One region of the Marisediminitalea sp. genome, then DNA from elsewhere that is predicted to be linked to it. Evidence: predicted binding sites of a transcription regulator. Region 1 holds the regulator's gene; each other region holds the start of a gene.

Region 1 (9,962 bases):
CCGTTTTTCGTGATCCAGTCGGCATAACCAAACAGGATGGGAGACGACCCGTTGGTAACAATAATCTGGTCTTCGGATACGCCTTCCTGTGCCGCGATCTTTTTCACCAGCACATTTACCGTTGCGTCTGAGTAACGGCACAGGTTCAGCAGTTCACCTTGCATGGCTTCTACTGCTTTCTTTGATGGACCAAAAGCATTTTCGTTAGAAGACAGACGGATTAAACCGTCGTTCAGGTTTGGTGTGGCCGAAGGAAAGTGTTCGGTTTGCATACCGGCTGCACTTAGCTCTTTCACACCAGAATCCACGCACGCTGACAAGGCAGCGGCACCCGCTCCAATTCCGACAGTTTTTAGCCATTTGCGGCGTGAGGAATCAACAGGAGGTAAGTTTTGCATTTCACGTTTCATAAGGCTGCTCTGTTCAGGGTTATAAAGTATACGGAATATCCAGATTAAATATTAATCACGGTCAATGCAATACCCCTATATAAATCAATCAGATGATATTAGGAGTAGGAGACGCTGAGCGAGATGAATGGGAGAAAAAAAACGACAGGTTACTATAGGGAAGTCTGCATCAACGCATCAGTTTGTTAAAAGCTGATGCACTTTTTGATTACTTTTTTTGCTTGACCAATAAGAGACCGGGGCTGGTTTGCCGTACAGGAACCCCTGAAATATACGTACCCCCATTTGTTGCAACAAGTGTGCTTGTGCTGGTGTCTCAACGCCTTCAGCAATAGTTTCCATCGCCAGGCTTTTGGCCAGTTCTAAAGTGATATTGACTATTTTCCTGTGACGCTCTGATTGTTCAATTTGGTTCACAAATTCACGGTCTATTTTTAGTACAGATGCTGACATATCAATAAGCTGTGACAGTGACGCATGACCAGTGCCAAAGTCATCAATAATGATCACTGCTCCCACGTTTGCCAGTAAGTTTAATCGCCGTTTTGTCTCCAGATGGCTGGATAATACCGACGTCTCTGTCAGCTCCAGCTTCAAACTATCTCGCAAGCTGGGGTTTTCTGTAAAATAGCGAAGCACCTTTTCGAAAAAAACATCATCGAGTAATTCCGGGCCGGATAGATTTATTGCTATGGGAACATTCGCAAGGCCGGTTGGCCAATCTGATAACAGGGCCAGCACCTTTTCCAGTAGTTTCCGGCTAAACAACACATGCCATTGGTATTTTTCAACAATGGGAATGAAGTCTGATGGCGGTAATACTTGTGAACTGTCAGGATCAGTAAGCCTGGCCAGAACCTCGTAGCCTACAATGGCCTGATTCAGATTGACCTGTGGTTGAAGATAAAGAATGAGGTGATTGTTGTCTATTAAGAACTTTACCCTGTCTTTATGTTGTGAATGTAGCCGAATTTGCGTGACACTGTTGGGGTCGAATACCACATAAGGCCTTTGATAATTCGCCTGACTCAATGCAATTGTACACGCTTCCAAAACGTTGCCGGGTTTCGCTTTGTTATGACATGGATAAATGCCTGCATGCCAGTGCAGGGATACCTGAGTTGACAGGCTGCGATGTACAAGGTGTGTTGGTAAGAAGGACTTTATCCACTCCGTGATCACCGGGGTGGTATCTGCCGGAACCGTAATACTGACAAAAAACTTGGCTCCGGGAAAACGGTATAACCCTGCATCTCCCGGAAGTTGGCTTTTTAATAGTAGCGCTATTTGGCTCAATAACTGATCGCCGTTGTTATAACTGTACTGGGTATTAATATCCCGAAGATTGCTGAGTTTCAGCAGTACCCAGTAGCGGCCGGTAAGTGTGTCGTTTGTTTCGGCAAGCTTCCAGTAATGATGATTTTTCAGGCCTGTCAGTTTGTCAAAATAATGTTTTGTAAACTGTTGTTTTTTGAAATCTTCGAACCGCTTCACTTTCGCAGCATTCTTTGAAATGTCAAAACAGTGAATCAATTGTTTCTTATGGTGCTCCAGGCTGGCTGGTTGGATCTCAAACACGCAATCAGGATGCTTAAAAATAGTTGCCTGTTGTTTTACTCCTGGCATTAATGGTGTCTTTAAATCAAACAATTGATATAAATTAGTACAACCGCTGGAATACGTTTTTATCAAGCGGCGTGCACTTCGGTTTGCCTGAAGGATATTGCCCTGAGCATCACAAAAGAAGGAGGGCAGACCACCATTGTTAAAAATTTCCTGATACCGGTTAACTAATTTTTCCAGTTTTAAGCTCTGTTTTTGATTGTATTTCGCCTGTTGCTCCAGAGACGACATCACGCGAATAACGGCAACAGGCAAACAAAAATTAAAGAACAAGAAGATGAGCGCGCTCAGATAAGTGTGCGTGTCTGGTAAGGTGATATCAACACCAAACAAAGGCGCGATGGGTTCATTTCTAAGCAGAATGATAAAAGGAATGATGTTGACAAGCATCCCTATCAGCGCTGCCTTATTACCGTAAAACAGGCGCAAAATTATGGGCAGCGTGAAGAAAAACAACAGACCGTACCGCGAGGACGCCAGGTCCACGGTAAAAAACAGAATGCAAAGCCCGGCTGCAATAATAATGAAGGTTAAACTGGCTGATGCAAATTGAATCTGATGTTTGCTTAGGGCAAGCGTGCTCCACAGCATCAAGGTGAAACCGCAGGTCAGGCAGATTACATAGTAGAGTTGTTGTTGGTACGCCATGTATGAGGAGTGCGCAACAATAGTAGACGTTAATACTACGCCGATAAGCAGAATAATTCGCAATACGCTCAGCTTCCAAACATCAGCATCGGTTGTCAGAAGATGCTGATCGTCGATAAGCAGGTACTGCTTTAAAAACGTGAGTATACGACTAGCCACAACGTATAATTTATTGGATTTTATAAATATTTTATTAGACGACGTTAACCCAGATACAGAGACTTGTCGAGTTGTATGAAGTAAAAAATTACATGTTTGGAATAAAAAATTCTTGTTAAAACAAAGAAGTGGACTGAATGGTCAAGGTATTGTCTGGTTAAAAAGGGCGGTTATTCGTCTTCGTTAAAACGTCCAACGATAAGCGTTTCAACGGCTTCCATGGCTTCCCTGGCCTGATCACCTTCGCAAATAATATCGACCTGTTCGCCCTGATGACTCTCTAACATCATCAATCCCAGTACGCTGTTGGCGTTGCATTCGTTGTCGCCTTTTTTGACGGTAATGGTGGCGTTGAACTGGTTAGCCAACTGCACTAATTGCGTAGCTGCGCGTGCGTGCAGCCCCAGTTTGTTTACAATAGTCAGTGTTTTTTCGATACGCATTATCGATTGAGCTCCCGATGGCGGATTTGTACGTCCGGGTGTTTATCGCTAAAGAGTTTTGCCAGTGATTGTGCCACAAATACCGAGCGGTGTTGTCCGCCAGTACAGCCAATGGCAATGGTGACATAACTGCGGTTGTTGCGTTCCAGGTGCGGTAACCAGGTGGTCAGCAGATTCTGAATTTGCCAGATAAACTTGGTAACAATCGGCTGAGACCCCAGGAAGGCTTCTACCGGTGAATCGAGTCCGGTTAAGTGTTTTAAGTCGGGCTCCCAATGCGGGTTGGGTAAGAATCGGGCATCAAACACGTAATCCGCGTCTTTGGGGATACCGTGTTTAAAGCCAAAGGATTCGAATACCATAACCAGGCGCGAGCTTTTCTTACCCAGAATACGCTCGCGGATGAGTTCTGCAAGCTGGTGGATAGACAGGTTATCGGTGTCGATGTATAAATCTGCGCGCTCGGTAACAGGCGCTAACAGCTCGCGTTCTGCCTGAATCGCTTCAGCCAGTGACTTGTTGAGTTTGGCTAACGGGTGTAGGCGGCGGGTTTCGCTGAATCGTTTAACTAATATATCGTCGCTGGCGTCGATATACACGATGGTCATAGCCCAGGACGACGGCAGATAATCCAGGATTTCGACCAACTCGTCAGGATCTTTAGGCAGGTTACGCACGTCTATACTTACCGCAACCTGATCGTACTCGTCGACCACGGTATGGGTGAGCGTCGGAAGCAGGTTAACCGGAATATTGTCGACGCAGTAATAGCCCAGATCTTCCAGTGCGCGCAATGCGACGGATTTACCTGAGCCAGATCGCCCGCTGATGATGATGAGTTTCATGTGTAGCCTGGTTCCTTGTTAGCCAGTGTATCAACCATCACACAGAGCTGCGATTACCTCTTCTTTGGTCTCGGCGCCGCGGATAGCTTTAATAATCTCTTTTTGACTGAGTTTACCTGCGATTGTTGCCAAAGTCTGCAAGTGGCCTTCCGTTTGATTTTCAGGTACCAGAATGGCAAAGAAAATATCGACCGGTTTGTCGTCAATGGCGTCGAAGTTGATAGCTGGGGTAGTCGTAACCACAACCGCCGTGACTTTGGTTAATTCAGGTAAGCGACCGTGGGGCAGGGCTATACCGTTGCCAATACCCGTACTGCCCACCTTCTCCCGGCCAAGCAGCGCGCTCAGCACGGCTTCTTTTTCGACTTCGGGATTTGTCTGAGCAGCAATGTCGCTGATGATTTCAAGAATTCGCTTCTTGCTATTGCACTGAACCGCACACTCGGTGCGGTCCAGGCTCACTAACGCTTGTATATTCATAAGGTTGGTGACTTAATGTTTTTTGAGTTTTTCCTTATGCTTGATAACCTGGCGATCCAGTTTGTCTACCATGCTATCAATTGCTGCATACATATCGGAGTCTTCAGACGAAGCAAACACTTCTGCACCACTGAGGTGAACGGTGGCTTCAGCTTTTTGATTCAATTTTTCTACGTTAAGGATCACATGTACATTGGATATGTGATCAAAGTGTCGCTCCAGCTTACTGAATTTAGTATCAACATAATTACGCAAAGAATCGGTTATCTCGACGTGATGACCAGTCAGATTAATTTGCATAGTTCGTCTTCCTTATATTTCGGCCTAAATTAGGCTCTTGCGTTGGTTAGACGGTGGAATCGAAAGTGATTCCCGGTATTTTGCTATTGTCCGCCGGGCAACTTTAATGCCTTGATCAGCCAACAATTGAGCAATCTTGCTATCGCTGAGCGGTTTACTGGGTTTTTCTGCGGCAACCAGTTTCTTAATTAATGCACGGATTGCAGTCGACGAACACTCGCCGCCTGACTCAGTGGCAACGTGGCTCGAGAAAAAGTACTTCAACTCAAAAATACCACGCGGTGTGTGCATGTATTTTTGAGTCGTAACACGCGAGATGGTCGACTCGTGCATGTCTACCATTTCCGCAACGTCATTCAGTACCATGGGCTTCATCATTTCCGGCCCGTGCTCAAAAAAGCCAAGTTGCTGTTGCACAATACAATTAGCAACTTTCATCAGCGTTTCGTTACGCGACTCCAGGCTCTTAATGAACCATTTTGCTTCTTGCATGTGCGAGCGTATAAATTGTGAATCTGAACTGTTTCTCGCCTGGCGACTCATGGCCGCATACTGCTGATTTACACTCAGCTTCGGTAAACTGTCCGGGTTGAGTTCAACTACCCAACGGCCATTGCGTTTGGTTACCGACACATCCGGGATCACGTATTCAGGCTCTTTGGTAATCAAGGCACTGCCGGGACGCGGGTTCAGTGTTTGTAACAAGCGCATGGCTTCGCGCAAATCGTCTTCTTTCAGACGCGATTTACGCATAAGGGTTCGATAATCTTTGCTGCCAAGCAGGTCGGCGTATTCTTCGATTAGCAGTTTGGCTTCGTTCAGCCAGGGGGTGTCATCTGCGAATTGTTTTAGCTGGACCAGCAAACATTCCTGAGGCGTGCGCGAGCCTGACCCAATCGGGTCGAACATTTGAATGCGTTTAAGGACACATTCCACCTCGTCCAATTCAACCAGTTCTTCCATCTCATCTTCAGTATTAACGCTCTGAAGGATATCGTCCAGGCTAACTGTTAAATAACCTGATTCGTCGATTGAGTCGATGATGGCGATGGCAATAGCGCGATCCACGTCACTAAAGGGTGTTAAGCGCATTTGCCACAGCAAATGGTCTTGAATGTTGTCGGTGGTTTCACCCTGGAAAATTTGTTCGTCGTCGTTGGACGCGGGGCCAGGAGCGGGCGCAGAGCCTGCTGAATAGTACTCATCCCAGGTGCTGTCGATGGGTAATTCGTCGGGCAGCTCGTTTTTTTCTAATGCTTCGTTGGTATCCAGGCTTTCGCTACTTGCACTGGGCTGCACGTCGTTGTCGGCATCCAGATTGCTCTTTTCGATAGTGTCGTTGTCGCTGCCTTCATCAACTTCCAGCAACGGGTTGGCGTCCAGCGCTTCCTGAATTTCCTGTTGTAAGTCCAACGTAGAAAGTTGCAGCAGTTTAATCGCCTGCTGCAACTGCGGCGTCATGGTAAGTTGTTGACTAAATTTGAGTTGTAAAGATGGTTTCATCTACTTCTTTTCTTAACGCCCTGTTATTGGATGGGGTAACGCATCAAGCTTTTTCATGTTTACCTTAACTATAGCCTGAATTGCTCACCCAGGTATACATCCTTCACTTTTTGATTACTCAAAACCTGTTCAGCGGTGCCTTGTGCAATAAGTTCACCCTGACTCACTATGTACGCTTTTTCACATACATCAAGGGTTTCGCGCACGTTGTGATCGGTAATCAAAATACCGATGTCTCGGTCGCGTAAATGCTGAATGATCTTCTTTATATCATTAACCGAAATTGGGTCAACACCTGCAAAGGGTTCATCCAGTAAAATAAACTTCGGGTTAGCGGCCAGAGCCCGGGCAATCTCTACACGGCGGCGTTCTCCACCCGACAAACTCATCCCTGTACTATTACGTATATGGTTAATATTGAATTCATCAAGCAGGGCATCGGCTTCATTTTGCCGTTGCTCTGCATTTAAATCTTTACGGGTTTGCAAAATGGCCATGATGTTGTCGAACACGCTGAGCTTGCGGAAGATCGACGCTTCCTGCGGTAAATAGCCAATACCGTGGCGGGCCCGTTCGTGCATTGGATGGCGTGTAAGGTCCATATCGCCGATGCGAATATCGCCTTTATCCAGCGGTACCAAACCCACAATCATGTAAAAGGTCGTGGTTTTACCTGCACCGTTGGGGCCAAGTAAACCCACAATCTGGCCAGTAGAGACTTCTACACTTACATCCCTTACAACCTGACGGGATTTATAGGACTTAGCTAGGTGTTTAGCAGTAAGGGTAGCCATTAGCGCGGCTCTTCCTGGTCGTCGTTGTCAGGCGTTGGCTTCTTGGGCTTTTTGTCTTGCTTAATGGCGTCAATGGTTTCGGTACTGAATACCGTTGTAACCCGGCCATCGCCGCTGCCATCGCCTTTAGCCATAAGCTGCTCTTTTTCCATGTTGTACACAATGGAGTCGCCTTTTACGACGGAGCTGTTCTGAATCAGTTCAGCCTGCCCGTTCAGGGAAATCGTGCGGCTGCTAACTTCATAGCGAATTTCAAACGCGCGGGCTTCTACGGTACGACCATCATCGAGCTTCTGGCGGTAAACCGCTGGCTTGCCGGTAGCGGAAAAAACCTCTTTTCCTTTTCCTTCGGTGGCTTCTACCTCAACCCGGTCAGCCAGAATGTTCAGACTGCCCTGAACTATTTGTACATTGTCGATAAAAACGGACTTTTTGTTTTTTCCGTCTAAGAACTGCGACTCGGCTTTGAGCTCAATCGGCTTTTTAAAATCCGACTGCTCGGCAGTGGCACTGGTTGCAATGAATGCCAGCGTCGCGCTAGTTAGCAGGCTGATAAGTGGTTTGTACATGTTGGTTTAACTCATATGTTTTATTCAGCAGGTCGGCTTTTAATCCGTTGCTTTGAATAAGAAAGTCAGGCCCGGAGATTTCAACATGAGCTTCTGACACCATGGACTGTTTGTCCAGATCTATTTCCAGATAATCGGTTTCTACCCGTTGCACAAAGTCTTCCGGGTTTTTACTCACAATCACCACATCATTTTCTAACTGGATCATGTTGTTGTCGTACAATGTGCCTTCACTGGCGACGACTTGCCAGGGCGGCTCATTAGTCTCCTGGTAGATAGTATATTGCGGAGCCTGGAAGAGCACAAAGCCTAAAAACTGATAATGCTCCATGTGCGACGAGAAAACCTGCTGAATGCGATTACCCTGTTCGTCATAAATGGTGGTTGTCAGGTTTCTTGCCTGATATGTCGGTGTGAGTGCCCGGGCGTCTTCGTCCAGCACCTGTACCGGCGGCTCTTCCAAAAAGCCGGGTAAATACAACACCAACGCCAGTATAAACAAACTGGCAATGATCAGGCCCAAGCGGTTCATACGCTGGCCCCAAGAATGCCTTTCAGCTTATCTTTGGCTTGTAAAATGGTGTCGCAGACTTCCCTGACTGCCCCAAATCCACCGGGTAACGTGGTGATCCAGTTGGCTTGTTGCTTCACTTGCGGATGCGCGTCGTTAACCGCAATTTTAATGGCAGCGTGCTGATACATACCGGTGTCGGGCATATCGTCGCCAATGGCAGCAACGTCCTGCGGTTTTACATTTAACTGTTTCATGAGAGCAGCAAGGGCATCGGTTTTGTTTTCCTCGCCCTGGATAATATGCTGAACGGTGAGTGACTTCATTCGATTCGCTACGATGGCCGACGTACGGCCGGTAATTACAGCCACGTCAACACCGGCGTTAATCAATGCCTTTATGCCATAGCCGTCGCGGGTGTGGAAGGCCTTGAGTTCTTCACCGTCGTTGCCAAGATAGATGCGCCCGTCTGAGAACACGCCGTCTACATCACATACCAGCAGTCGCAACGTGCGTAATTGCTTAAATTGTTTAAGTGCCATTGGGCCGTAAAGGGTATCAACCGTATTCATTAAATCACTCCGGCTTTTAACAGCATGTGCATATTAAATGCGCCAATAGGCTGTTTGTGTTCATTCACAACAAGCAACGCACTGATTTTGTAGTTTTCCATTAGATTCAAGGCTTCGACAGCAAGTTCCCCGGCTTGTGAGGTTTTACAACCGGTGGTCATGACCTCGGCTACCCGGGTAGTATGAATATCGACCCTGGCATCCAGTAAGCGACGCAAATCCCCATCGGTAAACACCCCGAGCAGGCTTCGATTGTCGTCAACGATGCCGGTAAGTCCCAGCCCTTTTTTGGAGATTTCCAGCAACGCTTGTGTGATCGTCGCTTCGGCGCTTACCAACGGGATTTCGTCGCCCTTCAGCATAATATCGTCTACGGTGAGCAACAACTTTCTGCCCAGGCTTCCACCGGGGTGAGATAACGCAAAGTCGTCGGACGTGAAGCCTTTGGCATCCAGCAATGCAACGGCAAGTGCGTCGCCCAGAACCAGGGTAACCGTGGTGCTGGTGGTCGGTGCCAGTCCCAGTGAACAGGCTTCCTGCTCGACGCCAATATCCAGCACAACATCAGCGTGTTTGCCCAACGTGCTGTCTGCCCGGTTGGTTATCGCTATGACCGGCACATTCATACGTTTGACTACGGGCAGCAGGTTCAGTAGCTCGCCGGTTTCACCAGAATTGGAAATGGCCACGAGTACGTCGTTGGGGGCTAGCATGCCGAGGTCGCCGTGATTTGCTTCACCTGGGTGCATGAAGAAGGCGGGGGTGCCGGTACTGGCCAGCGTAGCGGCAATTTTATTGCCAATATGCCCCGATTTCCCCATCCCGCTTACGACGACTTTTCCGTTGCACTGCATAAGCAAATTACAGGCGTTGGCAAAATGTTCGTCCAGCTTGCTGCTGAGGGCGGCGATAGCGTTAAGTTCGATATCCACTACCTGTTTGCCGGAGGCAATAAATTGTGCGTTTGTCGTTGTCATTATGCGAATAACCAATACTGATACGCCAGAAAGCTTAGCACTAATAGCGTGGCTTCTATGCGATTAATTTGGCGGGTACCCCTGAAATTGAAGCTGAATGTAAGCAGCAATAAAGTCATACCCAGCAT
Region 2 (9,962 bases), on a different contig from region 1:
CCTGTTCCCATTTGGTCTGATCATGGGTGGTGATTTCTCAATCCTGGATTACTTTATCTGGAACGAAATTCCAACAGCACTGGGCAACCTGGTTGGTGGTCTGGCATTTACTGGCCTGACACTGTACTCAACGCACTACAAAACTGCGCCTAAGCGCACACTGGTAGGTGGCGCTGCACCAAAAGCTGTACCTGCAGCAAAGGTCAACGATAAGGCATAAGGTACATGTTAGCTGTCCGCTGGGGAGCTTGCTCCAGCAGCGGTATCAAACCAATAAATCAGGACTGTCAGAAACTGACAGTGCCTGATTTTGCCGTTTTACAGCGACGCGGGATAGTCGCCTGTATCGCTGATGGTATTAGTAGCAGCCAGGTGAGCCAGTACGCCAGCGAGCTGGCTGTTACGCAGTTTAATCGTGATTACCTGTTAACCAGTGATAACTGGTCGGCTGCCAGAGCCGCACAAAACGTATTAAAGACGATCAATACGGCTTTATACGTCAAAACCGCACAAAGTCCTTATCAGGGGAATCCGGATAGGGGCTATGTGTGTACGTTTTCCAGTCTTATTCTTCATCAGGATTGTGCAACGGTTGTACATTGCGGTGACAGTACCATCTTGCACTGCCGTGATGAGGTGATTACCACTTTAACACGCGCACACACCGGTGAGTCTGAGTCAGGGCAAACATACCTCGCCAATGCTTTGGGTATAAAACCCGAGCTGGATGTCGATATTCACAGCATGGCAGTGCAACCCGGTGATAAATTTATTTTAATGACCGACGGGGTTAGCGAGTTTGTTGATGCGCAAACGTTATTTGATCAGATGCCGGCTAGCGAGGCGCAGCTAACGGAATATTGTGAGGAAGTTATAGAACAAGCCCTGGCGGCAGGCAGTTCAGACAATCTCACCATTCAGGTCCTGGCAGTAACGGGTGTGACTTCGGATTCAACCATTGCGTTTGATGACAATGGATTCTTGCCCAGAGTCACTCAGCCGACCATTGGGACAAATATTGATGATTGGCATTTGACCAAATGTTTGCATCGGTCAGATCGCAGCGAGGTTTTCGTTGCTCAACATCAAACGTCTCAGCAAATGGCTATTTTAAAAGTGCCTGCGACCACTCACATTGATAATGCCGGTTTCTTAGATGACATGGCAAAAGAAGAGTGGGTGGCACGTATGGTCGACAATCCGCATTTAATGAAAGCGGTGAGTCATGACACACCCAGGTCGGCATTTTATACCCTAACCGAGTATCTCGAAGGGCAAACACTGCAGCAACATTTGCTGGACAATGGCCAGGCGAGTGTCCAACAGGTCAGGGACTGGGCATCGCAACTGGTTGCCGGGTTAACCGCTTTGCATCGCAAAGGGGTGTTACACCAGGATTTGCGTCCGGAAAACCTATTACTCACGTCTTCGGACCGGGTGATTATTATTGACTTTGGCAGTGCCAGTATCCACGGTCATAATTTTCTGGAAGATCCCAATCAATTAATGATCCCTGGCGATCTGCTCTACAGTGCGCCTGAGTATTTTGTGGGGTTGTGGGCAAATGAACAGGCTGATCAGTTTTCATTAACATCGATTCTTTATTATGCCTTGTCTGGCGCACATCCATATGGAACGGCAGTCGCTAAAACGACCAGCTACAGCGCACTGCACAAGCTGCGGTATCAGCGATTATTACAGCGAGATGTGTCTGTTCCTGTGTGGTTAGATGAGACAGTGAAACGAGGCTGTCACCCGCAAGCGGCGAAACGGTATCCAAGTTTGTCTGAGTTGCTGTATGACTTACAGCATCCGAATCCAGCCTATCAGCAAACACTGCCCCTTGCAGAACGTAATCCGGTTAAATTCTGGCAGGGGATATCTGCGGTGTTGGCCGCGTTATTGGCATTGTCTCTTATTCGATAAGGTGGTGCATTCATCAGTGTGGTGCACCGGGAAACGTGTTTTTTGCATTATTTTGGTGCAATAGGTCGATAAGCCCCGGTAATCAATTTTTATAACTCTATGAAAACTAACATTTCTTACTGTTGGCATTGATCTTGATAGTAACTTAATACGATGTAGACTCAGCCGTACTGAGCCATCACACAATTTAAAAGCTAACGCTAAACAGGCAACGGAGCCCATGACCCTTAAAGGTCGTGGGCTTTTTTTTGTCCCCAAGAAAGGTGAACAAAATGACTTCTTCTTCACAACAACGCATCGTCATTGTCGGTAATGGCATGGTAGGCCATCATTTTGTAGAGCAGTTGATCAACAGCCAGCATGATTGCCACATTACGGTTTTAAGCGGTGAAGGCCGTTTGGCCTACGACCGGGTTTATTTGTCGTCGTACTTTGCAGGTAAAACGGCTGAAGATTTAGCCATGACGACACCTGAAACGTATCAGGAGTGGGGGGTTGACGCACGAGTCAATGCTCGGGTAAGTGACATCGATCGCTCTGCCAAAGTGGTTACACTGGAAAGTGGTGAAACCTTTGAATACGACAAGTTGGTACTGGCAACAGGTTCATACCCGTTTGTACCACCGATTCCGGGTAACGACCAACCCCATTGCCTGGTGTATCGTACTATTGAAGATTTGGAAGCTATCAGTGCATCCTCTGCGCAAAGTAAAGTTGGTGTTGTTGTTGGTGGCGGTTTGTTAGGCCTTGAGGCAGCAAACGCATTAAAACAAGCCGGCCTTGAAACCCATGTGGTCGAATTTGCCCCTCAATTGATGGCGGTGCAACTGGACCTGATGGGCGGTGACCAGCTCAGAACGAAAATTGAAGACCTGGGCGTTCAGGTGCACACGCAAAAAGCCACACAGGAAATCGTGGCCGGCGAACATTGTCGTTACCGCATGAATTTCTCTGATGGCAGCTTTTTAGAAACTGATTTGATTCTGTTCTCTGCCGGGATCCGCCCAAGTGACCAGTTAGGTCGCAGCAGCGAGCTGGCAATGGGTGAGCGCGGCGGTATTGTTATTAACAACCAGTGCCAGACTTCTGATCCGGATATTTACGCCATTGGTGAATGTGCATTGTGGGACAACCGCATATATGGCCTGGTTGCGCCGGGTTATGCCATGGCACGCGCAGCGGTAGCCCACCTGACGGGTGGCGAAGGTGAATTTGCCGGTGCCGATATGAGTACCAAACTCAAATTAATGGGCGTAGAAGTAGGCTCAATTGGTGATGCCCATGCAAAAACACCGGGCGCGTTGGTGTATACCTATCACAATCAGCCTGATGGCATTTACAAGAAACTCGTCGTTGATCCAAGCAAAACGCATGTAATCGGCGCGGTACTGGTGGGTGACACCAGCGACTACGATACTTTGTTGCAATACGCGTTAAACGAAATTGCCGTACCAGAAGCGCCAGAGTCGCTCATTCTGCCTTCGGCCGGTGAAGCACCAACATTGGGTGCAGATGCCTTGGGTGACGCAGCAACAATCTGTTCGTGCTACAACGTGTCAAAAGGCGACATTATTGAAGCTATCGACGGCGGCTGTTGCTCTGTAGGAGACGTGAAAGGCGCAACCAGTGCAAGCACAGGTTGTGGTGGTTGTGCAGCCTTATTGAAAAACGTTGTCGACAGTGAGTTAGAAAAACGCGGCGTTGAAGTATCGAAAGCCATTTGTGAACACTTTAATTACACGCGTCAGGAGCTGTACCACCTGATTCAGGTTGAAGGCATCAAGAGCTTCAACGAATTACTGGAAAAACACGGTACGGGCATGGGCTGTGACATTTGTAAGCCTGCTGCCGGTTCTATTTTTGCGTCGGTGTGGAACGACTACATTCTGCAACAGCAGCATCAACCACTGCAGGACACCAATGATACTTATTTAGGTAACATGCAAAAAGACGGTACTTATTCGATTGTACCGCGTGTAGCCGGTGGTGAAATTACCCCTGACAAACTGATTCTGCTGGGTGAAGTGGCTAAACAGTACAATCTGTACACCAAAATCACCGGTGGTCAGCGTATTGATTTATTCGGTGCGCGTGTCGAACAACTTCCGGCTATTTGGGAAGCTTTGGTTGCTGGTGGCTTTGAAACAGGTCATGCCTATGCCAAAGCACTGCGTACGGTGAAGTCTTGTGTAGGGAGCACCTGGTGCCGCTACGGTGTGCAAGACTCGGTTACGATGGCCATTGACCTGGAAAACCGCTACAAAGGCCTGCGTGCGCCGCACAAAATTAAATTTGCGGTATCGGGCTGTACCCGTGAATGTGCCGAGGCACAAGGTAAAGATATCGGTGTTATTGCCACTGAAAACGGCTGGAACTTATATGTATGCGGAAACGGCGGTATGAAGCCTCGCCATGCAGATTTATTTGCAACAGACCTGGACGATGAAACTCTGGTTAAGTACATCGACCGCGTGTTGATGTTCTACACCAAAACCGCAGACCGTTTACAGCGGACCTCTGTTTGGATGGAAAACCTGGAAGGCGGTCTGGAATACCTGCAACAGGTTGTGATTGAAGACTCGTTGGGCATTGGCGACGAACTTGAAGCGCAAATGCAGTTAATTACTGATACGTATCAGTGTGAGTGGAAAACCACCATTGAATCGCCGGAAGCCCTCAAGCGTTTCCGCCAGTTTGTGAACAGTGACGCCACCGACAGTAACATTCAGTTCGTGACAGAGCGCGATCAGATTCGTCCGGCTACCAAAGCCGAAAAGTTTTCAGGTGAAAAAGCCATTCCGGTAGAAATCGTTTAGGAGAACAATCATGCAAGCACAAGAAAGTTATACCCCACAATGGCATGATGTGTGCCATGAAGATGACCTGGTTACCAACAGTGGCGTTTGCGCGCTGATCGGTGAGGAACAGGTTGCTATCTTCCGGATTGTGAACGGCGAAGGCACACAGTATTTTGCGATTAGCAACTGGGATCCTATTGGCGAAGCCAACGTCCTTTATCGCGGTATTGTCGGTTCATTGGGCGGAAAGACAGTGGTGGCATCACCGCTGTATAAAGAGCACTACGAACTGGCTACCGGCACGTGTCTGGAGCGCGATGATGTGAGCGTTAATGCTTACCCTGTTCGTGTTGACGCACAACGTGTATTGATTGAACTGTAACAGCCAGGACTTGCAATGACTTCATTACCCCCAACAGCGAATCCCCAAAGCAGTAAACGACTACTGCAAACAACCTGTCCGTACTGCGGTGTGGGTTGTGGCGTGGATGTAGTACGCCAGGGGGCTGCAGGGCCACAACTCAGTGACCTGCAAGGTAGCCGGGAACATCCGGCTAACTTTGGACGCCTTTGCATTAAAGGTACCCATTTATTGGAAACATTAGGTCAGGACAGCCGCCTGTTGTTTCCCATGGTGAATGGCCAACGCAGCGATTGGCAAACAGCCATCCAAACGGTGGCCGATAAAATGCGCAGCATTCTGGAAACGGACGGTCCGGAAGCCATCGCAATTTACGGCTCTGGTCAGCTGCTGACCGAAGATTACTACGTTGCCAATAAACTGATGAAAGGCTTTATTGGCAGCGCCAATATCGATACCAACTCACGCCTGTGCATGTCATCGGCTGTTGTCGCGCACAAACGAGCGTTTGGTGAAGATATTGTGCCGTGTGACTACGAAGATTTAGAGCACACAGATTTGCTGGTACTAGTAGGTAGTAATGCTGCCTGGACTCACCCGGTGTTGTTCCAGCGTATTGAGCGCGCCAAGTTACAAAACCCCGATATGAAAGTCGTGGTGGTTGACCCTCGCCAAACGGATTCCTGTACGCTTGCCGATTTACATTTGCCGTTGGCTCCCGGTACGGACGCCGTATTGTATTGCGGCTTGTTGAACTATTTGTCACAACACGATGGGCTGGACAACGCATACATTGAACAATCCGTGTCAGGGCTGGAAGAAGCCATGCAGATTGCGAGTGAATGGGATTTGGCCAGAGTAGCGGACGTTTGTAAACTACCTCAGTCTGTCGTTGAAACGTTTTTCCGATGGTTTACCCAACTTCCTCGGGTGATCAGCTTTTTCTCTATGGGCATCAATCAGTCCACTACCGGTGTAGACAAAGGGAATGCCATCATTAACTGTCATTTGGCGAGTGGAAAGATTGCCAAAACCGGCAGTGGCCCTTTTTCGATCACCGGTCAACCTAATGCCATGGGCGGACGCGAAGTAGGTGGCTTGTCTACCATGCTGGCCGCGCATATGGATATTGATAATACTGAGCATCAGCGTATTGTGCGCGATTTCTGGCAGGCGCCGAATCTGGCAACAAAAAATGGATTGAAAGCCGTTGATACGTTTCAGGCCGCGGCTGACGGAAAAATTAAGTGTTTATGGATTATGGCAACCAATCCTGTTGCCAGTATGCCAAATCGCGAATTAATTGAAGCAGCACTCTCGCGCTGTGAAATGGTGATCGTGTCCGATACTGCGGCACAAACCGACACACTTAAATTTGCTGATGTGGTGTTTCCCGCAACGGGCTGGTCAGAAAAAAATGGCACAGTAACAAATTCAGAGCGCCGCATTTCGCGCCAACGTGGCTTGGTGCCGCCAAGTGGTGAAGCAAAGCACGACTGGCAAATCATCAGTGAAGTGGCGTGTGCGTTAGGCTTTGATGAGGCATTTAGTTATCAGCATCCGGCCGAGATTTTTCGCGAACACTGCGCATTAACCGGTACTGAAAATGGTGGGAGCCGTGCGCTGGACTTATCACCATTACAAGACCTGACTGAACAGCAATACGATGCCATGCGTCCACAGCAATGGCCGTTCAGTGAGGCTCATCGTGCAGGTGCAGACAGACTGTTTGCGGACGGTACTTTCTATACCCCAACCGGTAAAGCCCGCATGATTGCGGTTACCCCGGCATTGCCTACCCAGGCTACTTCAGCGGATTATCCCTATGTATTGAATACTGGGCGGGTAAGGGACCAATGGCATACCATGACCCGAACCGGCAACACGGCGCGGTTACTTAAACACATGGATCGTCCGTGGCTAAGCGTGAATAGCGCAGATGCAAAAACACTGGGTGTGGAAAACGGCGATCTCCTGGCATTAAATGCTGCCTGCGCGACCGACACCACGGTGATTCTGCCCGTAACCATTGACGACAAACAGCGAAAAGGCGACATGTTCGCGCCGTTTCACTGGTCTGCGACCTGGGGATCACATTGTAAAGTGGGTGCCTTACTCAACGGTGCCAATGACCCCTTGTCGGGGCAGCCTGAACTCAAACACGGTGCAGTCAAAGCCAAAAAAGCTGACATGGCCTCTTATGGTCTGGTGTACGGCAATGCCGAGTATGTCGGGCCGGTGAGGGAGAGCTTCAGTTATTGGCTGGCTTGCCCCACTGAGGTGGCACACAGTGCTTCTGTTGCGGATGTTAAAGCGCCTCAGGCAGTGTTAGACAGTGTATTTGCGCTGTTACCCAAGGATACACAATGGGTAACAAGGCAATCGGCAGACGCCGTGAGTGTTGTGGCCACTCGGGACGACAAGCTGGTGTTGGCTGTATTGATTAGTGCAAATGCGCTGAATCTGCCTTCAGATTGGCTTGATAGTCTGTTCACTGAAACGGCGCTGTCCGCGGAGCAGGTATCTGCTATGTTGAATCAACAGCCGGATGACGCATTTTTATTAGGGAAACTGGTCTGTAGCTGTTTTGGTGTGCGTGAAAACACCATCAAGCAGGCTATCCAGGACGGTTGTAACAGTGTCGAAGCATTGGGTAAAAACCTCAAATGCGGCACAAATTGTGGCTCGTGCAAAACCGAGCTGGCGGCCTTACTCACTGCTGAGGCTGAATCTTCAACTGACACGGAATCTACCCCTTATGAGCGTATTATTTAACCCTGTTACCGCGCCACTGATCCAAGGGGCGCTTCGTATTCAAAGCCGGTTGCGCAATATCACCCGACGTGATGGTGCTTCCGGACTTGGCAACAATGCTCTGTCTGCACGCGGTCGGTCTGAAAAAGCCGGAGAAGTGTTTATTGTGGGGGCCGGCCCCGGTGATGCCGAATTGCTAACAGTCAAAGCCTATCGCTTACTGCAAACGGCGGATATTGTGCTGTTTGACTGGTTGGTAGATCAATCTGTCCTGGACTGCATTCCACGTCATATCGAAAAAGTCTTCGTAGGAAAACGTTGTGGTAAACACAGTGTGCCACAACAGGAAATTTGCCAGCGTTTGGTGGCGCTAGGGCAGGCGGGTAAGCGAGTTGTGCGGCTGAAAGGCGGCGACCCGGCAGTATTTGCTCGCACTTGCGAAGAAACGACAGCATTAACTGAAGCGAATATCCCGTTTGCCATTGTGCCTGGTATTACCGCTGCTTCAGGGGCCTCGGCCTACACTGGCATTCCACTAACGGACCGCAGTGTGGCTCAGTCCGTCAGACTGATGACTGCACAGTTTCAAAACCCTGAAAAAGAAGCTGACTGGGCGTCAATAGCGCGTAGCGCGGAACGTGAAACCACGGTTATCTATATGGGCTTTAAGCGCTTAGCGCTTTTATGCCAGCGATTAAAAGAAAATGGCGTAGATGCGAATATGCCAGTTGCGGTGATTGAAAACGCGTGTTGTAATCAACAACAGGTCATCGCTGCGACGATTAGCGATATAGTTCAACACGTTGCGCAAGCAAACATGACAGGCCCTGCACTGGTAGTGATAGGGCATGTGGTCAATGCTCGCCAATCTGTTTCTTTAGAGCTGCTTAACCAATCTTATGAGAAGCTTGCCATTTAGCGAATATATTAAGGCCCTTGGCAAAGGGCAAAAGGGTGCGCGTCATCTGACGTTCGACGAAGCCTATGACGCCATGGGACGCGTACTGGACAACAGCATTGCACCGGAACAAGCCGGTGCGTTCTTAATGTTGTTGCGTATGCAAGAAGAATCTGTCGAAGAACTCACTGCCTTCATTCGCGCTTGCCGCGAGCGTTTACCCAAAGACTTATCCCGGTTACAGGTGCAGCTTGATATCGGCTGCTATGCCGGTAAGCGCAGACAACTCCCCTGGTATTTGTTCAGTGCGGCGTTACTGGCATCGGAAGGCGTGAATATTTGTTTGCATGGTGCATCTGAACCCGGTTCCAAACGTTTCTACGCGAGTCATGCTTTGCCTGACCTGGGATTATCACTTGCACAATCCATCGAGCAAGCTGTTAATCATCAGGCCGTTTATAACGTTAGTTATCTGGATTTAGGCATTGCCTTACCTGAATTAGACCGTTTGATAAAGCTGCGTGAACTGTTTGGTTTGCGTTCCTGTGCTAATACCTTGGCACGTTTACTTAACCCTAGCCATGCGCCATTTGCAGTTCAGGGGGTTTATCATCTGCATCTGGATGAACGTCATGCCGTGGTGAATGAAGCGTTCGAGCAGGCATCTTTGGTGTTTCGGGGGGATGGCGGGGATCCAGAAGTGAACACTGAGCGAGATACTCACCTCTATTTTACCCGGGACGGTAAAACCCGTGAAGTGATCTATCCTGCTTCACCGGGTTGGTCGATGAAAGAGCGCGATGTAAGTACATCAACCATGTTGGCTGTTTGGCGTGGAGAGCAAGACCACCACTACGCTGAACAAGCGGTCATCGCCAGTTTGTCGGCTTATCTGATGTTACTGGAAAACATAGCACTGCCTGAGGCGACGACCAGAGCCAGCGATATGTGGGCAGGCCGCAATACTCAACGGTTGCCATTCGAAGCACGTTAGTTTCTTTATTCTTTATCCCATAAATTGACTGCCGCTTACTGCGGCAGTTTGCTTTGTATCCCGTGCTAAATTCGTCATCAAATTTAACCTGCCTGGCGACTGTTCCCGCTACGGTTTGATGATATTCTGGACGTTCATCGCGATTTTTTGCACGTTGATCGTGCGATCGCGGTGCAAACTCACGCCCCATGTTGATCCATTGCCTCTGCTTTGCGCTGGTCTTTTTGCACA
Region 3 (9,962 bases), on a different contig from region 1:
GCGACTTTCAGGAACAGACCAGAAGTCGATTTCAGGATGTTTGCTTTGTGAACCGCTGTTACTTGTTTGCGACCTTCACGGCGTGCCAATTCGTAGGCGAAAGTAACGATTTTTTCAGCGCCTTCACGGGTAATCTTACTCAGTGCTTCTGCTTCAGTGCCGTCTTCAGAGACAACCTGACCCAGGCCTGAGTACATACCCTGCGTGTTTTCACGCACTGTGATAATGTCAATATCTTCGTAGCGCGCCTTGGTGCCTTTAAAGGACAGCACAGGACGAACGTTTGCATACAGTTTGAATTGCTTGCGCAGGCTTACGTTAATTGATGTAAAGCCTTCACCTACTGGGGTTGTTAGCGGGCCTTTCAGGGTGACTTTGTTTTTCGCGATCAGGTCCAGTGTTTCCTGAGGCAGTAATTCACCGTGATTTTCCAGTGCTACCAGGCCGGCATCTGCATAATCGTAGGCAAAGTCACAACCCACTTTGTCCAGAATTTGCGTAGCAGCATCAATGATATCCGGGCCAATACCATCTCCGCGGATGACAGTAATACGTTGTTGAGTCATCAGAGATCCTTAATAACTTGTACTGATTCGTTAGGTAATTTTGCTTTGGGGTAAGTGTAGCGTAAATTTCTGTAATTACAGATTTGAACCGATGACGCTCATTCATACTACCGGTTTTGCTACACCAGAGGGGCCATTATCGTGTGATGTTGTTTTGTGTCTCGCACGCGGCGACACCCTCCACAGCCAGGCGCTAGTCTAAACGATCAGCCCTCAAATGAGTAGTGAATTATGCCTTTAGTAGGGGTTGTGTAGCCGCTATTTATTTGCTGAATGGCGATTGCTGGCAAATTCGTTTAAAGGGCAAGCTAACAGGGCAGAAACCTGACTTCGGATAAGGGATTCCAGTCCAAACAGGTCCGGATAAAGCTGGCGGGTCTGTTGTATAAATTGTTTTGTTGATTCGCAGACAGGTTGATCGAGCAACCATTGCCTCGCCCAGATTATGCTAAGACCTGCAACGCAATGAGCCTGTCGCAGGGATGCAGGTACATCAAGTGGTAGCCTCCCACAACACGCGATCAGTTTCGTTTGCAAGGTTTGCTGCTGCCACGCGGTTACCAGTGATTGCTGATGCTGACGCACTGAAGCCAGCCATTTCTCGGGTTGAGGGTGCAGCAAGGTAGCTACATTAAATAATTGCCGTGGTTGGCGAGGTATTGTGATCTGCACTTTGGTGTAGGGCAATGTAAACAAAGGAGATAATGCAATGGTGACGACCAGGCCGGCACTTTGTGGTGTCAGTGAAGGAGTCGCAGCAGCCAGTTCACTGGCAATTTGCGCGGCAAGCTGGGTTAAGCGACTAAACCAGGGCTGCAATGGAAACGGGTGTTGCGACAAGCGCTGGTAAAGCGCGTGCTGAACCAGCATATGGCCAACCCTATCCAGACCATACGTTAAGATACTTTGTTTGAGATCCTGTACAGGAAGCTGCATCCGATTGTCCTGGGAGGCTGCCTGAGTCAGGAAGGCACTGAACGTCGGTTCAGTACTAATCAGGTCGACAATCTTTTTAATTGCCACATCAGGGTCGTTTAACGCGCGAAGTAGCTGTTCCAACGACGTCGGCGGGCGGCTTACCGGATAACTCGTCGGCACCGCCCACTGGTAGTCTGGTAGGGTAAGTGCCTGCTCGTTATTGTCATTTTCCGTCTGGTAATGGTTTAAGCGCTCAACGATTTGAACCCACTGGGTTAATGACACAGTTTTGCCGTTTTCCGGTGTGATACGGTTGCGTCCGTCCCAGGCAAATTGCTCATTGTGGGGCAGATACAGGAGAACTTGTTCTGGCAATTGGCCAACCAGTAACGCAGTCGACTGCTGATACTTTACCCGACATCCTTCGTGTAAAACGCCAGGGAAAGCCACAAATGGGGTTAATAAACTATTCAGTGAACAACCCGTTCGCAATGAAAGGTGATGCAGCGTATCAGCTACGCACATAGCCGGGGAGCGATGCAGTAACGCTATCCACTGCCAGGAAAGCGCGAAAACATCGTCGGAGTCGTGACTGGCTGCGCCAGTCGATAGCAGTCTGAAAGCCCAGTAGTGCTGGTCTAGCTTGCGCAACTGTGCGGCGACCTTTTGTCTTACGGCAGGCGGTTGTTGCGCTTGTTTTAACTGATAAAAACTCAGTAGCGCCGCAACACCTTGCTGTAAAGTGTGATGGTTCGCATGAGAGCGCATACCCAATAACAGATAGAGGGCAATATGCCTGCGCCAGAGTTTGCTTTGTGGCTGTTGCAGGGAGGCGGGCAGGCAGGCGATAGCAGTCAATAATGGCAATGCGTTTTCCGCTAATGATAACCAGTTGGCACTTATAGTCAGGTAGGCGTTAATTTGACTGGATTGTTTTGCCGGAAGAACAGGAAGCGACAGGCTTTGTTCGGTGATCTCAGCCAGTTGGCTGGCAAAGGCATCCAAACCAGTTAGCTGCTCAGATAGGTTTGATATGCCCCTTCACCCCAGGCAACCAAGGCTTCGTTTTCGAACAACAGTGGCGTGCATTCATCCTGCGTAGTGAGGCCATCGGCGCGTACATGCTGGGTGCGATAAAACATGACCTGAATTTCGCGGCTACCCTGCATCTTGGCTTCAGTGATATCCGGCGCGCCGAGCAGCGCGAGTACTTCTGCGCGAGTAATGCCAAGTTCGAGTTTGGAAATCTGTACTTTGTTGTACTCTTCGCGATCCTGCCAGTCCATGTTCTCCGGCTTGTCCGGATAGAATGCAATTAGCAGAAAGGCCAGCACCGCGTAGGATGCCACGCCAAACAAAATAAGCTTAATAACTTTACTATTCATTTATTTATACGTTGTTAGGGAATGGGTAGTCGCTATTTCAGCAGCTAGTCTACCCTACTTTTTGTGTAGCTGTCAGCACCTTGAATGTTACCGATTATGTCTCGCGGTTTATGGTATAGCACGGCTGATACTCGGTACCGGGTAATTTCATGCGCTGTTGTGCAACAAATTGCTTCAACAGAGCGTCAATACGCGACATGATATCGGCTTCGCCCGACAGGTTGAACGGCCCAAGTTCGCGAATTTGTTTGACCCCTTCGGCTTTCACATTTCCTGCAACTATGCCGGAGAAGGCTTTGCGTAAGTTGCTGGCGAGATCTGACAGCGGCTGCTCGCGATGCAGATTAAGTGCAGCCATGGTTTTGTGGGTAGGCGTAAAAGGCTGCTGAAAGTCATCTTCGATCTTCAAAGACCAGTTGAAGCTAAATGCATCGCCCATGGCCAGGCGGTATTGTTCCACTTTTTTACTGCCCTGACACAATACCCGTGCGACTTCTGCCGGGTCGTCAATAATGATTTGGTACTTGCTCTGCGCTGTTTTACCCAGCGTGGCTCCCACAAAGTCGTGAATGGCTTCGAAGTAGCTTTCACTGCCGGCCGGACCGGTGAGTACCAGAGGATAAGGCTGCTGGGCATTTCGCTCGTGTGACAAGATGCCCAATAAATACAACAACTCTTCTGCGGTTCCCACACCACCCGGAAAAATCACAATGCCGTGTGCGATACGCACAAATGCTTCCAGACGCTTTTCAATGTCTGGCATGATCACCAGTTCATTAACAATGGCGTTAGGCGGCTCAGCGGCAATAATACTGGGCTCTGAAATTCCGATATATCTACCTGCTTTATAGCGTTGCTTGGCATGGCCAATGGCTGCGCCCTTCATGGGGCCTTTCATGGCGCCGGGCCCGCATCCGGTGCAGATATTCATTTCCCGCAACCCTAACTGATAGCCTACTTCCTTGGTGTATTTGTATTCGGTTAATCCAATCGAGTGACCGCCCCAACACACGATGGTGTTGAGTTCATTGTTAGGCTCAATAACCTTAGCGTGGCGTAACATATCGAACACCATATCGGTGATGCCGCTGCTATCCAGTGGGGCTTGTTGATGTACGAAAGCGTACTTATTGCCCATGTAGAGCATGTCGCGTAAAACGGAAAACAGATGCTCGTGGACACCCCGAACTAATCTGTCATCCACGAAACCCACTTCCGGAGGGTTGATCAATTCGAGTTTAACGCCGCGTTCGCGCTTGATAAGTCGGATGTCGAAAGAGTCGTAAGGGGAAAATAAAACTTCGTAGTTATCTTCGTCAACGCCACTGTTAAGTACAGCCAGACAGCAGTTGCGAAACATGCGGTACAGCTCACTGTTGGTGGTGTCTTCGAGTTTACTGACCTCAACCTGAGACAGCTGACTCATCCAGCCAACAGGGTTTAACTGAATTTTTTTCATGCGGATTCCTGTACAACTACCTGGTTACGGCCTCCGGCTTTTGCTTGGTACAAACATTTGTCAGCGCGCTCGAATGCTGTATCGAGCTCTTCACCTGTGCGGCACTCCGTTCCACCAATAGATACCGTAACGGTTAATCTTTCCTGCTTGAACTTAAAGGGTAGCTGGGCCAGCCCAATTCGCAACTCATCCAGTCTATTCGTCAGGTTGTTGATGCTCAGCTCCGGTATCAGCAAAATGAATTCTTCACCTCCCCAACGGGCTAGAAATTCATTAGTGTGAAGACGACTTTTCAGGTATCTGGCTATCGCCTGCAGCGTTTTATCGCCCGCCGCGTGGCCGTATTGGTCGTTGATCCGTTTAAAGTGATCAACGTCTATCACGGCAATACTCATCGGTGTTTGTTGCTGCTGACATTTCTGCCAGTCTTTATGAGCACGTTCGTTATAGGCCATGCGGTTTGGCACTTTGGTGAGCGGGTCGGTATACATGTTCACACGCTGCTCAACCAGCTTTTTACGATAGGAGTCGGTTTGCTTTTGTAACGAAGACAACTGCTGCTGCATCGACACAAGCAGTGTCATCAAGCCTTCCTGTTCTTCTCTGTCTGATTCTTCCCCTTGAGACAACGAATTACTCAACTGGCCGAGATAATGTTGTGCCTGCTCTTTTAGCTGATCGACATTTTGTTCGCCTTCCAGGGCGTCGCCCATGTCTTCCAGTACATTTCTTAGTGACTGTTGACGCGTTTGGCGCGCTTCAAAGCTTTCTACGCTTTTGCTTATGCTGTCGGTAACTTCGTTGTTGATGTTCCCCAACGCATTGTTGAGCCGGTGGATGATTTTACCGGCGGTACTTGCTTCAGTCACGGTTTCCTGCACCATGATGCGGATTAACAACAAGCAACTGCTAAGCAAGTCTTCTTCAGTCAGCTCCTGATTTATGCGCTCACGTAAAGAAGCTATATAGGTGTCGTCCGGGTTAACCCGGGCATAGGTCTGAAGCAGGTGCGATAACTCGTCAATCAGATCCTGCTTGAGTTTTAGCGTTGTATTATTTGCTTCTGGTTCTTTGTTTTCTAACGGCACAGCTTCAGCTGACAGTCCGCCTTTGTAACAGGTAATAAGCTTTTCGTACAAAGGCAACACCTGACCCACAGACGCAATGGGCTTGGAGAGCGCATTCGCCACCCCTAATGCTTTCTGGGTCAGTGTTGTGTCGATTATATAGCGCTGGAAATCTTTGGTATCAGCCTCTAACTGACGGATCCATTGTTGCGTTAGGTTTTTTAGATTAGTCGGCTCCAGCATAAACAACTGGTTAATTTTATTGATGCTGACCGTTGCCAGCGTGTAATCGACTTTTCCGCTCAGATGACTGCGAAGTTTGCTTAACTCGGCATCGATATCGGGCGACAAGCCTTCATAAAAATTAGTCAGTCTGACGATAAAACCTGCTAGCTGCTCGTTATTATTCTTGAGCGATTGCAACTGCTTTGCGTCCATTTATGTTATGTCCTGTTATTAGCAAGGGCAGGGCAAGTTACTGCCGGGCCTGACGATCGTTTTCTATATCAACAGTATAGTTGCTGCGCAGAGGATTGATATCTAATCCACCACGCCGCGTGTAGCGCGCATAGACAGCTAATTTCAATGGTTTACACCGAGCCATTAAATCACAATAAATACGCTCAATACATTGTTCATGAAACTCATTGTGCTGGCGAAACGAGATTAGGTAAGCCAGCAACCCTTCATGGTCGATTTTAGGTCCCTGATAACGGATTTGAATACTTGCCCAGTCGGGTTGACTGGTGATCAAGCAGTTGGATTTTAACAGATGACTCACCAGTGTTTCTTCTGCGTGTTGAGAGGTATCACTGTTAAGCAGCGAGGGGGCTGGAGAATATTGTGTAACGTCAATGTCCAACTCGTCGATACATGTGCCAGTCAGGTTCTTTACGGGTAAATCATCGAATTGTTCCGGTCCAAACAGTGTGACGGCGACGGGAGCGTCAGCGCAGGCGCTCAAGTCTTTCTCAAGACACGCTGATACGTCTTCACGCGAGTTGAATTTCGTTTGATTGAAGCTGTTAAGGTACAGCTTGAATGACTTGGATTCGATCAGGTTGGCAGAGGTGACGGGGACCCGACATTGCAAAATAGCAACCTGAGGCTTACCTTTTGCATTTAACCAGGACAGCTCGTACCCATTCCAAATATCCACGCCCTCAAATGGCAGTGGCGCTGTGACCCCAATTTGGTCGCGGCTCAGCGAGCGCGGCACGCTTTGGAGCAAGTCTGGCGTGTATTGTTCAATGTAATCGACACTTTGTCCCAGTGTCAGGTGAGTAGGGAGAGAAAGTTCTTTTTTTTGCTTTGATAGTTCAGTCATGCAACCAATCTGGCTCCATATCGATGAAAACAGGGTAGTGATATCGTCACCCCCTGACATCAGGCGGCACGTTACGGGTATATCAACTACCGAATAATTTTATTACTATTGTGCCAAGTATAACGAAAATGGAAACGCAATGGAGCAAATCGTTCAACAATCATTGCATAACTTAGTACAAAGGCTCCGGGCTGAACAGCACAATTCAGAAGACCGGTTTACCGTTGAATACGATTCAGACTGGCCATCGGTTTGTTATCTTAGCGAAGCGGCCACAGGGGACCAGGTAAAATGGCAGCCAGTGGCTATGGATACCCCGCTCAGCTTTGCCAACATAGAAAACGCCCTGCACATCACATTAAACGAACAGTATTGCCATTTTTTTACCACAAACTGGAGTTTTAATTTGTTAACCCAGGCCAGTGAAGGCCCGTGTGAGTTACTGCAAGTGTGTAATCAGGAAGATTTTGAACGATTGCAACAAAATCTGATTGGTCATCTGATGATGAAACAGCGGCTAAAGCAGCCTCCGACGTTATTTTTTGGCCTGACTGACGAAGAAGATTTCATCCTGTCAGTAGACAATGCATCCGGTGAGGTTGTTTTGGAGCAGGTGGGCAAGCATCCGGTACGCTGTCTGGCACCGGATTTAGCGACATTTTTAGACGGCTTGCGCTAGCTTATTACACGTCCAGCCTGGCCAGTCGGGCTTCCATTACGCCTATGGCTTGCTCAAGTTGGGATACCCGGGCTTCCAGTTCAACTATACGTTCTTTGTCTGATAACGCCTTGGGAGCCGGTTTTTCTGCCTCACGTTGTTGATGCTGATTAAACCGTTTAATGACTTCGATGGCTTCCAGTACGCTGACTTTAAAAGGCGCTTTTCCCCTTAAAATACCAACGCTGGGTGTTTGGCCGGCCTCAGCCAGGCTTTTACACACAGCAAACAAGGTTTCAAATTTTTCTTTGTCGTTCATAAAAATTACAATTGTGGTCAGAAAAGCTAGATAATTGCTTATTTTGCCTAAAAGTTGAATTTGGGCCAAGTGTGATTTTAAAAAAATCAATAAAATCAATTGTTTATTTTTGGCCCCGATCTTGATTGCATTGTAGCAATAAAACAACGCATTCAACTATGCAAAACAAGGACTGAAAATGAAAAAAATATTATTAGCTACTGCTATGGCGGCCCCGCTGTTACTTTCAGGTTGTGTGATTTCCGTTGGTGATGACGACGGCAGACACTACAACGCGTCCTGGGAACAGCGCGAATATAACAACCGTAAACACATATCTAAACTGGAACTGGATGCGCATTATGAAGATGTAACCCGCAGTATGGGCGTGGCTGACTTCAATGAGCTGTTAAGGCAGGACGGCCATACCTACCGGGTACTGTATTACCGCACTCAGCGGGCGGCTGATGACGGCATCACCACAAAAGACGAATGCACGCCATTGGTGTTCGAAGACAACCGCTTAATTGGCTGGGGCGATGAAGCGCTTCGCAAACTCTAACGGTTACGCTAGCTAAACGTATTTAGTTAGCTGGCAAACGAGTGACTTAAACAAGAAGGGAGCGCAGCTCCCTTTTTTGTTAATATTTAATTTTTAAAATTAACAAAAAATTTACTTTTGTTTGGTTTTTCAGATAAAGTGAGGATTACTGTGCATTTTCGACCGTGAGTCGTATTCAGTGTTTATGCGTATAACTATTGTTTAATAGGTCTATCCGGGAGATTGAATCATGGTCCAAGCAGATACATCACCGCAACTCGACAGCGTCCGTGCTGCTTATCTATCAGCAGAAGATCTCAAAGTCGCGGCGTCAATTATTTATAACGCCTATCACGATGATCCTATTTTTCTTGAGATATTTCAGTCTGAACGGGAAGGGTATGAGTCCCGATTGCGTTCAGCTATTCGCGAGGAACTAACCGCATTTTGGGAAGCCGATCAGCCAATTATTGGGCTGTTTGATGAGGGAAGATTACTTGCAGTAGCCTGCCTGACCAGCCCCGACAACTCCATTGGCGCGGGCCGTTACTGGCATTGGCGTTTAAAAATGTTACTGACGACAGGGTATTATGGAACCCGTCAAATGCTGGAAAAAGAAGAAAAAATCCGTAATGCGATGCCTGCACAGAAATACCATTTACTGAGTTTTATTGCGGTTCACCCTGATCATCAGTCACATGGCCTGGGCCACTTACTTATGCGCGCAATAGACAGTGTATTACTAGAGCATCGTGACTCTGAAGGTGTAGGCGTGTTTGTTACTGTGCCGAAATACGAGTCTTTCTTTGCTGATGGTTTCTACCAAAACGTCGCGCAGGTAGAAATCACCACAAAAGTCGGTAATGTGATGTTCCGACCACGCCCTTAGTATCTGAGTTTTAACCTGCCTTATTCAAAAGTTTAAGACTGTGTCACACAGCTTTGTACGAAATGTCTTACAAGGTTGTGAGACATTGTGGCTTTGTTCAAGTAAATTTCACTGACTTTGTTTTTTAACTAGCTGAAATTAAATAAAAAAAATTTATTAGACTTTTGTCGTAGCCGATAAATTATTTTAATGTGGCAGAACGGTAATAGTAATCTATTCCTATCGGCGTACTATGTACTTGTCACATGGAAACACGACGAGTCAGGATGACGCAGGGAAGACCATAGGACTGTTCAGGGATGAGCAAGATGAAACAGGCAGTTTCATCCAAGGAAAGCAAGGACCGGCCAGGAGGCCAACACGGACAACCCCAGGATGGGGAATGCTACACGCAGGATGTGTAGCGTAGAACGGAAAAATGGAAAGGGACCTGCTTAGGAAGAGCAGCTCACTCAGGATGGAGTGAGAAAAGATGGAAAGGGGCGGATACGGATTTTAATCGGGACGATTTTAGTCGCAAAGGAACGCTGAGAGGGAAGCTCAAAATTCACAGAAAACGATGGCTCAGGCCATCGTTTTTTTTTGCGTATTATTTACAGTAACAATTCAGCCTCGATAGGCTCAAATTTACTCGCCGCTTTCATTAAAGTGCCCGCGGTCAACGCTTTAACGCCATACACGTCAATTTGCTTCCCTTTCTTTTCAATGATCGTTTGTGCCAGTAAGTCAAAGTCACCGTCGCCAGACACCAAAATGACTTTATCGACCTTATCAACGTGTTCCAGCACATCTATGGTAATACCCACATCCCAATCGGCTTTAGCAGAACCATCCGCGCGCTGAATAAACGGCTT

What was found. Region 1 encodes sigma-54, which starts transcription at its own class of promoters, with help from an activator protein. Its sites were predicted from a motif close to GTTGGCACGNNNNTNGNNT; they were not measured.
Region 2: nirB (nitrite reductase large subunit NirB) is a predicted target of sigma-54. The motif match lies at 2,048-2,066, and genes of this name have one in related genera.
Region 3: AC4MRN_RS07145 (DUF3192 domain-containing protein) is a predicted target of sigma-54. The motif match lies at 7,808-7,826, and genes of this name have one in related genera.

The regions. Positions count from the first base shown of each region.
Region 1 covers NZ_CFIDRX010000069.1:5,516-15,477, forward strand. The annotation lists gene AC4MRN_RS10595 (pyridoxal phosphate-dependent aminotransferase) at 1-296, opposite strand, end outside; gene AC4MRN_RS10600 (EAL domain-containing protein) at 588-2,840, opposite strand; gene AC4MRN_RS10605 (HPr family phosphocarrier protein) at 3,011-3,283, opposite strand; gene rapZ (RNase adapter RapZ) at 3,283-4,128, opposite strand; gene ptsN (PTS IIA-like nitrogen regulatory protein PtsN) at 4,159-4,608, opposite strand; gene hpf (ribosome hibernation promoting factor) at 4,621-4,908, opposite strand; gene AC4MRN_RS10625 (RNA polymerase factor sigma-54) at 4,933-6,411, opposite strand; gene lptB (LPS export ABC transporter ATP-binding protein) at 6,480-7,205, opposite strand; gene lptA (lipopolysaccharide transport periplasmic protein LptA) at 7,205-7,774, opposite strand; gene lptC (LPS export ABC transporter periplasmic protein LptC) at 7,743-8,306, opposite strand; gene kdsC (3-deoxy-manno-octulosonate-8-phosphatase KdsC) at 8,303-8,857, opposite strand; gene AC4MRN_RS10650 (KpsF/GutQ family sugar-phosphate isomerase) at 8,857-9,834, opposite strand; gene AC4MRN_RS10655 (calcium/sodium antiporter) at 9,834-9,962, opposite strand, start outside.
Region 2 covers NZ_CFIDRX010000004.1:5,787-15,748, forward strand. The annotation lists gene AC4MRN_RS01150 (formate/nitrite transporter family protein) at 1-220, shown strand, start outside; gene AC4MRN_RS01155 (bifunctional protein-serine/threonine kinase/phosphatase) at 226-1,926, shown strand; gene nirB (nitrite reductase large subunit NirB) at 2,199-4,742, shown strand; gene nirD (nitrite reductase small subunit NirD) at 4,753-5,106, shown strand; gene AC4MRN_RS01170 (nitrate reductase) at 5,122-7,860, shown strand; gene cobA (uroporphyrinogen-III C-methyltransferase) at 7,844-8,758, shown strand; gene AC4MRN_RS01180 (glycosyl transferase family protein) at 8,739-9,731, shown strand.
Region 3 covers NZ_CFIDRX010000038.1:391-10,352, reverse strand. The annotation lists gene AC4MRN_RS07185 (isocitrate dehydrogenase) at 1-566, opposite strand, end outside; gene AC4MRN_RS07180 (HDOD domain-containing protein) at 825-2,489, opposite strand; gene AC4MRN_RS07175 (DUF3192 domain-containing protein) at 2,495-2,869, opposite strand; gene ppnN (nucleotide 5'-monophosphate nucleosidase PpnN) at 2,964-4,328, opposite strand; gene AC4MRN_RS07165 (sensor domain-containing diguanylate cyclase) at 4,325-5,833, opposite strand; gene queF (NADPH-dependent 7-cyano-7-deazaguanine reductase QueF) at 5,871-6,722, opposite strand; gene syd (SecY-interacting protein) at 6,862-7,401, shown strand; gene AC4MRN_RS07150 (hypothetical protein) at 7,406-7,699, opposite strand; gene AC4MRN_RS07145 (DUF3192 domain-containing protein) at 7,878-8,240, shown strand; gene AC4MRN_RS07140 (GNAT family N-acetyltransferase) at 8,470-9,108, shown strand; gene AC4MRN_RS07135 (LabA-like NYN domain-containing protein) at 9,702-9,962, opposite strand, start outside.